DNA from 2 places in the Paenibacillus sp. JL3B1040 genome. Region 1 is predicted to be linked to the other one. Evidence: a T-box and tRNA genes for the amino acid it is inferred to sense, from the RefSeq annotation. Region 1 holds a T-box; the other holds one or more tRNA genes.
The links. The T-box of region 1 lies ahead of tyrS (tyrosine--tRNA ligase). A T-box ahead of a tRNA ligase gene usually reads a tRNA of that ligase, here a tRNA-Tyr.
Positions count from the first base shown of each region.

Region 2: it has a tRNA-Tyr gene. The T-box ahead of tyrS (tyrosine--tRNA ligase) is inferred to sense a tRNA for this amino acid. The anticodon was not compared.

Region 1 covers NZ_CM169317.1:3,537,591-3,542,724, reverse strand. The annotation lists gene ACZF99_RS16035 (transglycosylase domain-containing protein) at 1-2,629, opposite strand, end outside; T-box leader at 2,802-3,079, shown strand; gene tyrS (tyrosine--tRNA ligase) at 3,148-4,401, shown strand; gene rpsD (30S ribosomal protein S4) at 4,504-5,103, opposite strand.
Region 2 covers NZ_CM169317.1:4,836,450-4,841,583, forward strand. The annotation lists gene ACZF99_RS22155 (MarR family transcriptional regulator) at 1-460, opposite strand, end outside; gene ACZF99_RS22160 (FAD-dependent monooxygenase) at 708-1,589, shown strand; tRNA gene ACZF99_RS22165 (tRNA-Leu) at 2,183-2,266, opposite strand; tRNA gene ACZF99_RS22170 (tRNA-Leu) at 2,288-2,373, opposite strand; tRNA gene ACZF99_RS22175 (tRNA-Cys) at 2,385-2,458, opposite strand; tRNA gene ACZF99_RS22180 (tRNA-Gly) at 2,471-2,545, opposite strand; tRNA gene ACZF99_RS22185 (tRNA-Gln) at 2,551-2,622, opposite strand; tRNA gene ACZF99_RS22190 (tRNA-His) at 2,646-2,721, opposite strand; tRNA gene ACZF99_RS22195 (tRNA-Trp) at 2,753-2,826, opposite strand; tRNA gene ACZF99_RS22200 (tRNA-Tyr) at 2,833-2,918, opposite strand; tRNA gene ACZF99_RS22205 (tRNA-Thr) at 2,922-2,997, opposite strand; tRNA gene ACZF99_RS22210 (tRNA-Phe) at 3,022-3,097, opposite strand; tRNA gene ACZF99_RS22215 (tRNA-Asp) at 3,116-3,192, opposite strand; tRNA gene ACZF99_RS22220 (tRNA-Met) at 3,227-3,300, opposite strand; tRNA gene ACZF99_RS22225 (tRNA-Val) at 3,342-3,417, opposite strand; tRNA gene ACZF99_RS22230 (tRNA-Glu) at 3,509-3,580, opposite strand; tRNA gene ACZF99_RS22235 (tRNA-Ser) at 3,603-3,694, opposite strand; tRNA gene ACZF99_RS22240 (tRNA-Asn) at 3,762-3,834, opposite strand; rRNA gene ACZF99_RS22245 (23S ribosomal RNA) at 3,957-5,134, opposite strand, start outside.

The sequences.
Region 1 (5,134 bases):
CCAGCGCCGCTTTCCCGGTGTACTGGAACGTCACGCCGTCATCCGCGCGGTACAATCGGTAACCGACGACGTCTTTCTCCGTATTTTCGCTAAATGTAATCTTGGTAGCCCCACCGCTGCCCGACAAGGCGACATTCGCCGGAGGAGCCGGCGGTTGACCGTCGTCGACGCGCGGATCCGGTTTGTAGGGCGCATCCTCACCAGCATCCTTCGGCATATAGAAGCTCAGCGGTTTATGGCCGCCGGACATGCCGGCGAACGCCTTCTCCAACTGTTCCTTGAGCACTTTGATCGGCGTCTCGCGTTTCACCACGACCTTCTCGCGCAGCATATCGGAAGGCGTCGTTTCGAGCGGAATGTAGTTGACCCCTTCATACGTCACGTATTTGGCCCGGATCAGGACGTCGTCCGGCTCCGTCGGCACATATTTGGCGTTGAAAATATCCGTAACCAGCTTGCCGGCCTGCTGCGTCAGTTGGGTTGGCAGTTTGCCGCTGTAACCGGACACCGTCTTCTTCACGATGCCGTCCGGTTTGGTAAACGCTTCGGCCGCGAACAGCTCCGGCTCGTTTTCGGTCACTTCGTTCATGATCAGCGCCCAGATTTTCCGCGCCCGCGATTTGCCGGCATCCGACAGCGTATTGACCGGTTCGCGGTAGCCGATCCATACCCCCAGCGTGACGTCCGGCGAATACCCCATAAACCAGACGTCGGCGTAGTTTTGCGTCGTTCCGGTCTTGCCGACGACCGGGATTTTGCCATAGTTCTTGAAATCGCTTTTGATCGATTTGCCGGTGCCGTCCTTGATGACGGTGCGCAGCATATCGGTCATCAGGTAAGCCGTTTGCTCGGAAAATACCTGCTTCGGTTCGACCTTATGCTTATATACGATATCCCCTTTGGCGTCGGTGATTTTCTCGATCATGTAAGCATCGGTAAACTTCCCGCCGTTGGCAATGGCACTGTATGCGTTGGTCAGTTCCTCGACGGTGACGCCATATTTCAAGCCGCCGAGCACGCCGGTTTGGGCGCTGTAATCCTCGTCCTCCAGCGTTGTGATGCCGAGCTTCTTGGAGAAATCCCAGGCTTTGTCGATGCCGACGATGTTGTTGAACACCCGAAGCGCCGGGATGTTCCGCGATTCGTTCAGCGCGGTCCGCACCGTCACAAGGCCCTTGTAACCGCCGCTGGAATTGACCGGAATATGGAAGCCCTTCTGGTAGTCCTTCAAAATCATCGGCGAATCGTCGATGATGCTGGCCGGCTGGACGAGCCCGGCTTCGAGGGCCGGCAAATAAGCGGCGATCGGCTTCATCGTGGAGCCCGGCTGCCGTTTCATCTGCGTTGCATAGTTCATTTGCTCCGTGTAGAAGTCGCGTCCTTCGATCATCCCGAGGATCGCGCCGGTCTTGTTGTCGATCATCATCGAAGCGACTTGCTCCAGACCTTTCTTCTCGCTGAACGGCGAGAAATTGTCGGCGTTGTCCGACACCTTGTGCATGGAGTTGTAGACCTTCTTGTCGATGGTCGTGTAGACCCGGTACCCCCCGGTCAGCAGCTCCTGCCGGGCTTCCTCAAGGATTTGCGTGTTGGCGGCGACTTCCTCTTTGGTCATCTCCGGATTGTTGAGCATCGCAATAACGATCGCGCCTTGCCGTTCCGTCTCCAGCATCAGATACGGGAAGGTGTCGTAAGCCTTCTTCGTCGTTTTGGCCAGCGAACCCTTGATGTCGAATGCCATCGCTTCGTCATATTGCGCCTGCGTGATTTTGTTCTCCTCGAGCATGCGCTGCAGCACCAACTGCTGACGTTTCACGGCCCGACCAAAGGCCTCTTCGTTGAATTCGCCTTTGCCGTTAAAAGCGGAATACGTGGAAGGGAGCTGAGGCAAACCGGCCAAATACGCCGCTTGAGCGATGTTCAGATCCGCCAGATTGCTGATGTTGAAGAGGCCCTTCGCGGCGGCCTTGATGCCGTATACCTGATAGCCGTTCGAACCGTTGCCGAAAGGAACCTTATTCATATAAGCCGTGATGATTTCTTCCTTGGATAAAAAACGCTCCAGCCGAAGCGCCAGCAGCATTTCCTTGACCTTCCGGTCTTCGGTCTTATCCAGGTTCAGGAACACGCGGCGCGCCAATTGCTGCGTCAGCGTACTGCCGCCGGTCTGCACGTCTTCCTTGAGCAACCGCTGCTTGACCGCCCGCAGCGTGCCCTTAAAGTCGATACCGATGTGTTCCTCGAAATGGTTGTCTTCGATGGCGATTACCGCATCGAGTACGATTTGCGGGATCTCCTTGTAAGTGACGGGGCGTCGGTCCTCTTCGGAGCGGAGCTGGCCGATCGGTTGACCGTCACGGAAATAGGCGAAGCCCGTCATTTCATTATGGTTGATTTTCGCTTCAATGTCGGCGCGTGACCGTACCGGTTCGTCCTTGACGATGGAGGATACGTATCCGAATACGGCCCCCCCGACAAACAGCGCGCCGGCAAATCCAAACAGAACGAGCCAACCCGTTATCGCCCAGGCGATCCGGCCTTTTTTGCGCTTTCGGGCGGGTTTAGCGGGTTTTTCGCTCCGGTTGTTGCGCCGCAGCTTGCCGGAGTTTTTGTCGTTCTCATGATCCATGCATGATCCTCCTTTATAAACAGCAACATTATAGCATAAAAAAGGGGATTTGGATGTTTTTTCAGCGCATTTTGGCGTGTTGTAGAGCCTTGTTCATGCTTATGACCTAGTTTTCGTAGGTTTGACTTTGCAAATGCATCTATGTTATATATTATTTTAAATCGCATATCGACAAAAGGCTTGGAAAGACTCAGTAGAAGGCGGAATCCCGCCGCTCAGAGAATCGGTGGTCGCTGTGAACCGAATGGGCGGATCCCTTTTGAAATACCGTCTGGAGCCGTCCGGGGGAACGCGCGGGAACATGCCGATGCGCCAGTAGTCCGGTACCGGGGTCCCCCGTTATGTTAATGAAGTGAAAACCGTGCACGGTTCGCTCGCACCATCATGGACGAGATCCGGGCAGCGGTTTTAATTAGGGTGGTAACGCGAGTGCTCCTTCTCGTCCCTTGGGATGGGAAGGAGCATTTTTGCGTTCATTTTCATAGGTGTACTGAACAATTTGGATGGAGGTAAGAGCAATGAAGTGGGAAGAATTAAGCGCGGCGCAGCAAGCCGAGGTTGAACGCCAGCTTCAGGTGATTTCCCGCGGCGTGGTGGAGATCGTGCCGGAGGATGAATTGAAGCAGAAAGTGATCAAGTCAGTTGTGACCGGCAAGCCGCTTAAGGTGAAGCTGGGGCTGGACCCTTCCGCGCCGGACATTCACGTCGGCCATACGGTGGTGATGCAGAAGCTGCGCCAATTTCAGGAGCTGGGGCATCAGGTGCAGTTGATTATCGGCGACTTCACGGGGCGGATCGGCGACCCGACCGGAAAATCGGAAACCCGTAAGCAGTTGACCGAAGAAGACGTACAACGGAACGCGGAAACGTACCGTCAGCAAATTTTCAAAATTTTAGACCCGTCCAAAACCCAGGTCAATTTCAACTCCGAATGGCTGGCCCCGATGACGTTTGCCGATGTGGTGAAGTTATCCGCCAAGGTGACCGTGGCGCGCATGCTCGAACGCGACGATTTTACGAAGCGGTACACGAGCGGGCAGCCGATCAGCATCCACGAGTTTTTCTACCCGCTGATGCAGGGCATGGATTCGGTGGCGCTGGAAAGCGACATCGAGCTTGGGGGAACGGACCAGAAGTTTAATCTGCTCATGGGCCGGACGCTGCAAAAAGAATATGGCAAAGACACGCAAATCGCGATTATGACGCCGATCATCGAAGGCTTGGACGGCGTACAGAAGATGAGTAAAAGCCTCGGCAACTACATCGGCATCGACGAGGCGCCCAACGAAATTTACGGCAAAGCGATGTCCGTGCCGGACGAGCTGATGGCGAAATACTACGAGCTCGTGACGGACCTGTCCCTGGAAGAATTGGCCGCACTCACCGAGGGCCTTAAATCCGGGGATGTCCATCCGCGCGACGCCAAGATGAGACTCGCCCACACGCTGGTCCGGATGTACCATGGCCAGGAAGCGGCCGATGCAGCCCAGGAGCATTTCGTGACCGTATTCCAGCAGCGGGCGCTGCCGGAGGATATCGAGGAGAAGGAGATTCCTGCCGCGGAACTGGAGGATGGGAAAATCCGCCTGATCAAGCTGCTGACGCTGATCGGATTCGCCGCATCCAACGGGGAAGCCAAACGCAGCATCCAGCAGGGCGCGGTGAAGCTGAACGAAGCGAAGATCAGCGATCCGAACGCGGAAGTGGAACTGGCGGGCGGAGAGATCGTCCAAGTCGGCAAACGCAAATTCGCCAAGCTGCAAATCAATTAATATGAAAAGAACCCCGAAACGATTGGTTAGGGGTTCTCTTTATTAACACGAAAAAACCGGCCAAAGTCGATAACGACTTGGCCGGTTTGGCATTGATCAATCTTAACGGTTGTAGAATTCGACGATTTGCTTCTCGTCGATGTCTTGCGACAGCTCGGAACGCTCCGGCAAACGGATGTATTTGCCTTCCAGGGCCGTGTCGTTGAATTCCAGGTAAGCCGGAAGATGCGAACGGTTCTCCAAGGCTTCTTTCACCGAGGAAAGGCCGCGGCTTCTTTCGCGAAGACCGATCACGTCGCCGATGTTCACGCGGTAGGAAGCGATGTCCACTTTCTTGCCGTTCACGGTGACGTGGCCATGGGATACGAGCTGACGCGCGCCGGCGCGGGAGTTCGCGAAGCCCAGACGATAAACGAGGTTGTCCAACCGGCTTTCAAGCAGGAACATGAACGTTTCGCCCGCGATACCAGGCATGTGCTGCGCTTTCTCGAAGAGGGTGCGGAATTGCTTCTCGCCCAAGCCGTACATGTGGCGCAGTTTTTGTTTCTCGAGCAGCTGTGCTCCGTAGTTGCTTACTTTTCTGCGTTGGTTAGCGCCGTGTTGTCCCGGAGGGAACGGACGCTTCAAATCTTTGCCAGTACCGCTCAAGGAAATGCCGAGACGGCGGCTGAGTTTAAATTTAGGACCTGTGTAACGTGCCATTGTATAGGTAGACTCCTTTGTTGGTTAAATT
Region 2 (5,134 bases), 1.3 Mb from region 1:
GCAAATCACTCATAAATTTTCCGATCGTCTGTAACTCCGTCTCAGAATAGGATTCGATAAATCGGTAGAACCCCTCTTCTTTCTCTTGATGCAGCTTTTTATGCAAATGATAAACACGTCTACCTTTATCCGTTAAGCTAAAATAAATCTCCTTCCGATTGTTGTTCCGTTGACTTTTCATAATAAAGTCCGTTTCCAGCAGCTTTGAACAAATATTAGTAATGCTTGCTTTGGACAAATCCATTTTCTTCACAATTCCGGTATGGTTTATAGGTTCATAATCACCAATGCAATCGATAACGTGCACACTTGTAATATTGTTTGAAAGCATGTCGATTTGGTGCTCTTTGGCTTGTTGCCGAAACAGGTCAATTTCATGTTCCGTATATAACTCGTTCAGATGCAGCATTTTTATATACTGCTCGTAAAGATGACCCTTAAAGTCATTTTGAAACTCCAATTTCGCAATCCCCCTCTCTTGTTGTTAGCAGACCAAGTTCAGTGACCGCACCAGACTGCGATCCTTTTTTGTTCAGTACTGAACAAAATCAATCTTAGCATAACCGATAATGATAATCAATATCAATTGAAATTAAAAATTTATGTCCTCAGGACGGAAGGCGATCCGGATGAGGGGATGTCGTTCTATCTGATTTGGCCCCTAGAGTGTCCTATCCCAAATTACAGATAAAGGATTGGGCAGCATCATGCCGATCAATGATCATATCCATCGAGTCTTGATGATCGATATGGAGAGACGTAACATCTCTAAGGATGAGACCGTTACATTGGAAGAGTTTCGTTCATCGCTCATCCGTACGACCAGAAGCGATCTGGGATTGAACGATGTGAAGTGGATGTCCCGTTTCGGAAATGCGACGCGGCAAGCCGGACGCTATCGGAATGGTCGCTTGTTCTTGGCGGGAGATTCGGCGCACATTCATTTTCCCGCTGGTGGACAGGGAATGAACGTCGGCTTACAGGAAGCGATGAACTTAGGCTGGAAGCTTGCAGGAGCAATCAAAGGCTGGGCCACGGACTGGCTATTGGACAGTCATGCCGAACGTTTTCCATGGAATACGGCCTTGCTACGGAATACCGAGGTCCAGACCCTGCTTCTGGACGTGACTCCTCCCATCACGGAACTGCGAAGCATGCTGGCTAATCTGATTCAAATACCGGAGGCTAATTATCAAATCGCTGCACAGATTTCCGCCCTGGATGTACATTATGCACCCGACGCCGAAGCACCTTCCCATCCCTTGAACGGGAAACGATTCAAGGATCTCCGCTTAAAGCTGAAAGATGGACAATGGATGAACTCCTATCCGCTTCTGAACAAAGGTACTTTTCTCCTGTTACATCTCCATTCTGATGAACAGAATAGCGGTCAATGGGAAACGTATAGCAACCTTCAAGTTGTACATGTTTCTTTGGCTGAGGCTGACGCGGATTGGAACGACGTCCACACCGCGTTGATTCGGCCGGATGGACATATTGCCTGGGCGATTCCTCTATCCGATCCAGATCCAAGGCAAACCATAAATGAAGGAATCACTCGCTGGTGCGGAAATATTACGGATTATTAATTCGTTTAAGGTGTGCAACTGCCTTCCCATTAGGTGAACTTTCATTTGGGGTGTCTGAATGAACTAAAATCACGGTACGCTGCACTCAAAAAAAACGCAATGTTCCCGATGAGTATGAAAATACCGCTCAAGCGTTATTCAACAACACTTAGGCGGTATTTTCATTTCTGAGAAAGATATACGGATGCTGAAATTTCATAAAAATCTCTAAGAATTTATTCACTTGTTCCATCTCTGATTGTGACAGTTTGGACTGTAGGAGTCTAAGTCCCTCAACCATCCATTCCGAACATCTTGCACAAAACCAGTTACTAAGCCCAGTTCACTCAACATTTTGCCCTTGTTTTAAAGAAGCACAACATGCGACACATCCGTTTTCATGATCTTCGCCATAGCTGCGCAACATTGCCTTTAAGCAATGGCGTCAGTATGAAGGAAGTTCAAGCGTAGCCGGGACATATTGGTCTACATCAAGTATCTATTCTCACTTGGAGTACCGTTCCAAGGTTTCTTCAGCCAATACAATGAATGCAGTCATCAAAATATAAAAAAAGTTCATTAGAATTAATCTAATGAACTTTTGATTATTAAGATGGTACCGGTGAGAGGACTCGAACCTCCACGGGTCTCCCCACTCGATTTTGAGTCGAGCGCGTCTGCCATTCCGCCACACCGGCATGTATTAAATTGTTCAAAAGTGCGGAAGACCAGACTTGAACTGGTACGGTAGTCACCTACCGCAGGATTTTAAGTCCTGTGCGTCTGCCGATTCCGCCACTCCCGCGAAACAAATCATGGAGGCGCCACCCAGACTCGAACTGGGGATAAAGCTTTTGCAGAGCTGTGCCTTACCACTTGGCTATGGCGCCATGATATAAAAATGGAGCGGACGACGGGAATCGAACCCGCGACCCTCGCCTTGGCAAGGCGATGCTCTACCGCTGAGCCACGTCCGCTTATACTGGGGATATAGGATTCGAACCTATGCATGACGGAGTCAAAGTCCGTTGCCTTACCGCTTGGCTAATCCCCACTATATTTGATTGTTAAAGTAAATGGGGCGATCGATGGGACTTGAACCCACGAATGCCGGAGCCACAATCCGGTGCGTTAACCCCTTCGCCACGACCGCCATAATATGAAGTTCACTATCCTAGAAAATGTGGCAGGGGCAGCAGGAATTGAACCCACACCAAAGGTTTTGGAGACCTTTGTTCTACCTTTAAACTATGCCCCTATAAACTGGTGGAGGCTGATGGATTCGAACCACCGAACTCGTCAGAGAACAGATTTACAGTCTGCTGCGTTTGGCCACTTCGCTAAGCCTCCACGTGGTGCCGGCGAGAGGACTTGAACCCCCAACCTACTGATTACAAGTCAGTTGCTCTACCAGTTGAGCTACACCGGCTCTTCAACGAACGATTACGTTGAATGGTGGCTCGGGACGGAATCGAACCGCCGACACGAGGATTTTCAGTCCTCTGCTCTACCAACTGAGCTACCGAGCCTTATTATATTTACTTAAATGGCGGAGCCGACGGGATTCGAACCCGCGGTCTCCTGCGTGACAGGCAGGCATGTTAGGCCTCTACACCACGGCTCCACACTTGGATAATGCCATCCTCATTCGAGGATAATTGCGGGGGCAGGATTTGAACCTGCGGCCTTCGGGTTATGAGCCCGACGAGCTACCGGGCTGCTCCACCCCGCGTCAGTAAGAAGAAAATCTATTCACTTCTGTAGTAAGTGATATGGTGGAGGCTGAGGGGATCGAACCCCCGACCCTCTGCTTGTAAGGCAGATGCTCTCCCAGCTGAGCTAAGCCTCCAAGGGAAAAGACAAGTTTTATTGTACCAGATAACCCATGCACAAATCAAGTCAATCCATCAAAATCAACTCGAAATGAATGAAGAAAGATATGACCCGTAGGGGATTCGAACCCCTGTTACCTCCGTGAAAGGGAGGTGTCTTAACCCCTTGACCAACGGGCCATGCTTTAAAACAGAAAGATAATGGCGGAGAGAGAGGGATTCGAACCCTCGAGACGCTTGTGACGCCTACACGATTTCCAATCGTGCTCCTTCGGCCAACTCGGACACCTCTCCAAATATAAGATCCCAAGAAGTAATGAAGTGCATCTCAGAAGTAGAAACCTACTTCCTGGGACTTTGACTCCCCGAACAGGACTCGAACCTGTGACAACTCGATTAACAGTCGAGTGCTCTACCGACTGAGCTATCAGGGAACATTATAAACTTTTCAAGGTTTAATCCTTGAAAACTGGATACGAAACTTCATTTGCGTGTTAGTCTCCGCAAGTGCTCGGATCGGCTTGTTCAGCCTGACGCCACTTTTTGGAGGTGATTTTTGGATAAGCCCTCGACCGATTAGTACCTATCAGCTCCATACATTGCTGCACTTCCACCTCAGGCCTATCAACCTCGTCGTCTTCAAGGGGTCTTACATACTGGGAAATCTCATCTTGAGGGGGGCTTCACGCTTAGATGCTTTCAGCGCTTATCCCGTCCGCACTTAGCTACCCAGCTGTGCTCCTGGCGGAACAACTGGTGCACCAGCGGTGCGTCCATCCCGGTCCTCTCGTACTAAGGACAGCTCCTCTCAAATTTCCTACGCCCACGACAGATAGGGACCGAACTGTCTCACGACGTTCTGAACCCAGCTCGCGTACCGCTTTAATGGGCGAACAGCCCAACCCTTGGGACCTACTTCAGCCCCAGGATGCGATGAGCCGACATCGAGGTGCCAAACCTCCCCGTCGATGTGGACTCTTGGGGGAGATAAGCCTGTTATCCCCAGGGTAGCTTTTATCCGTTGAGCGATGGCCCTTCCATGCGGTACCACCGGATCACTAAGCCCGACTTTCGTCCCTGCTCGACTTGTCAGTCTCGCAGTCAAGCTCCCTTTTGCCTTTGCACTCTGCGAATGATTTCCAACCATTCTGAGGGAACCTTGGGGCGCCTCCGTTACTCTTTAGGAGGCGACCGCCCCAGTCAAACTGCCCGCCTGACACTGTCCCCGCACCGGCTTACGGTACCAGGTTAGAACTCCGATACGATCAGGGTGGTATCCCAACGGCGCCTCCACCGAAGCTGGCGCTCCGGCTTCCTAGGCTCCCACCTATCCTGTACAAATCGTATCAAAGTCCAATATCAAGCTGCAGTAAAGCTCCATGGGGTCTTTCCGTCTTGTCGCGGGTAACCTGCATCTTCACAGGTATTAAAATTTCACCGGATCTCTCGTTGAGACAGCGCCCAAGTCGTTACGCCATTCGTGCGGGTCAGAATTTACCTGACAAGGAATTTCGCTACCTTAGGACCGTTATAGTTACGGCCGCCGTTTACTGGGGCTTCGGTTCACAGCTTCGGAGTTGCCTCCTAACCGCTCCCCTTAACCTTCCAGCACCGGGCAGGCGTCAGCCCGTATACTTCGCCTTGCGGCTTCGCACAGACCTGTGTTTTTGCTAAACAGTCGCTTGGGCCTTTTCACTGCGGCCCCCTCGAGCTATTCACTCTACCGGGGCACCC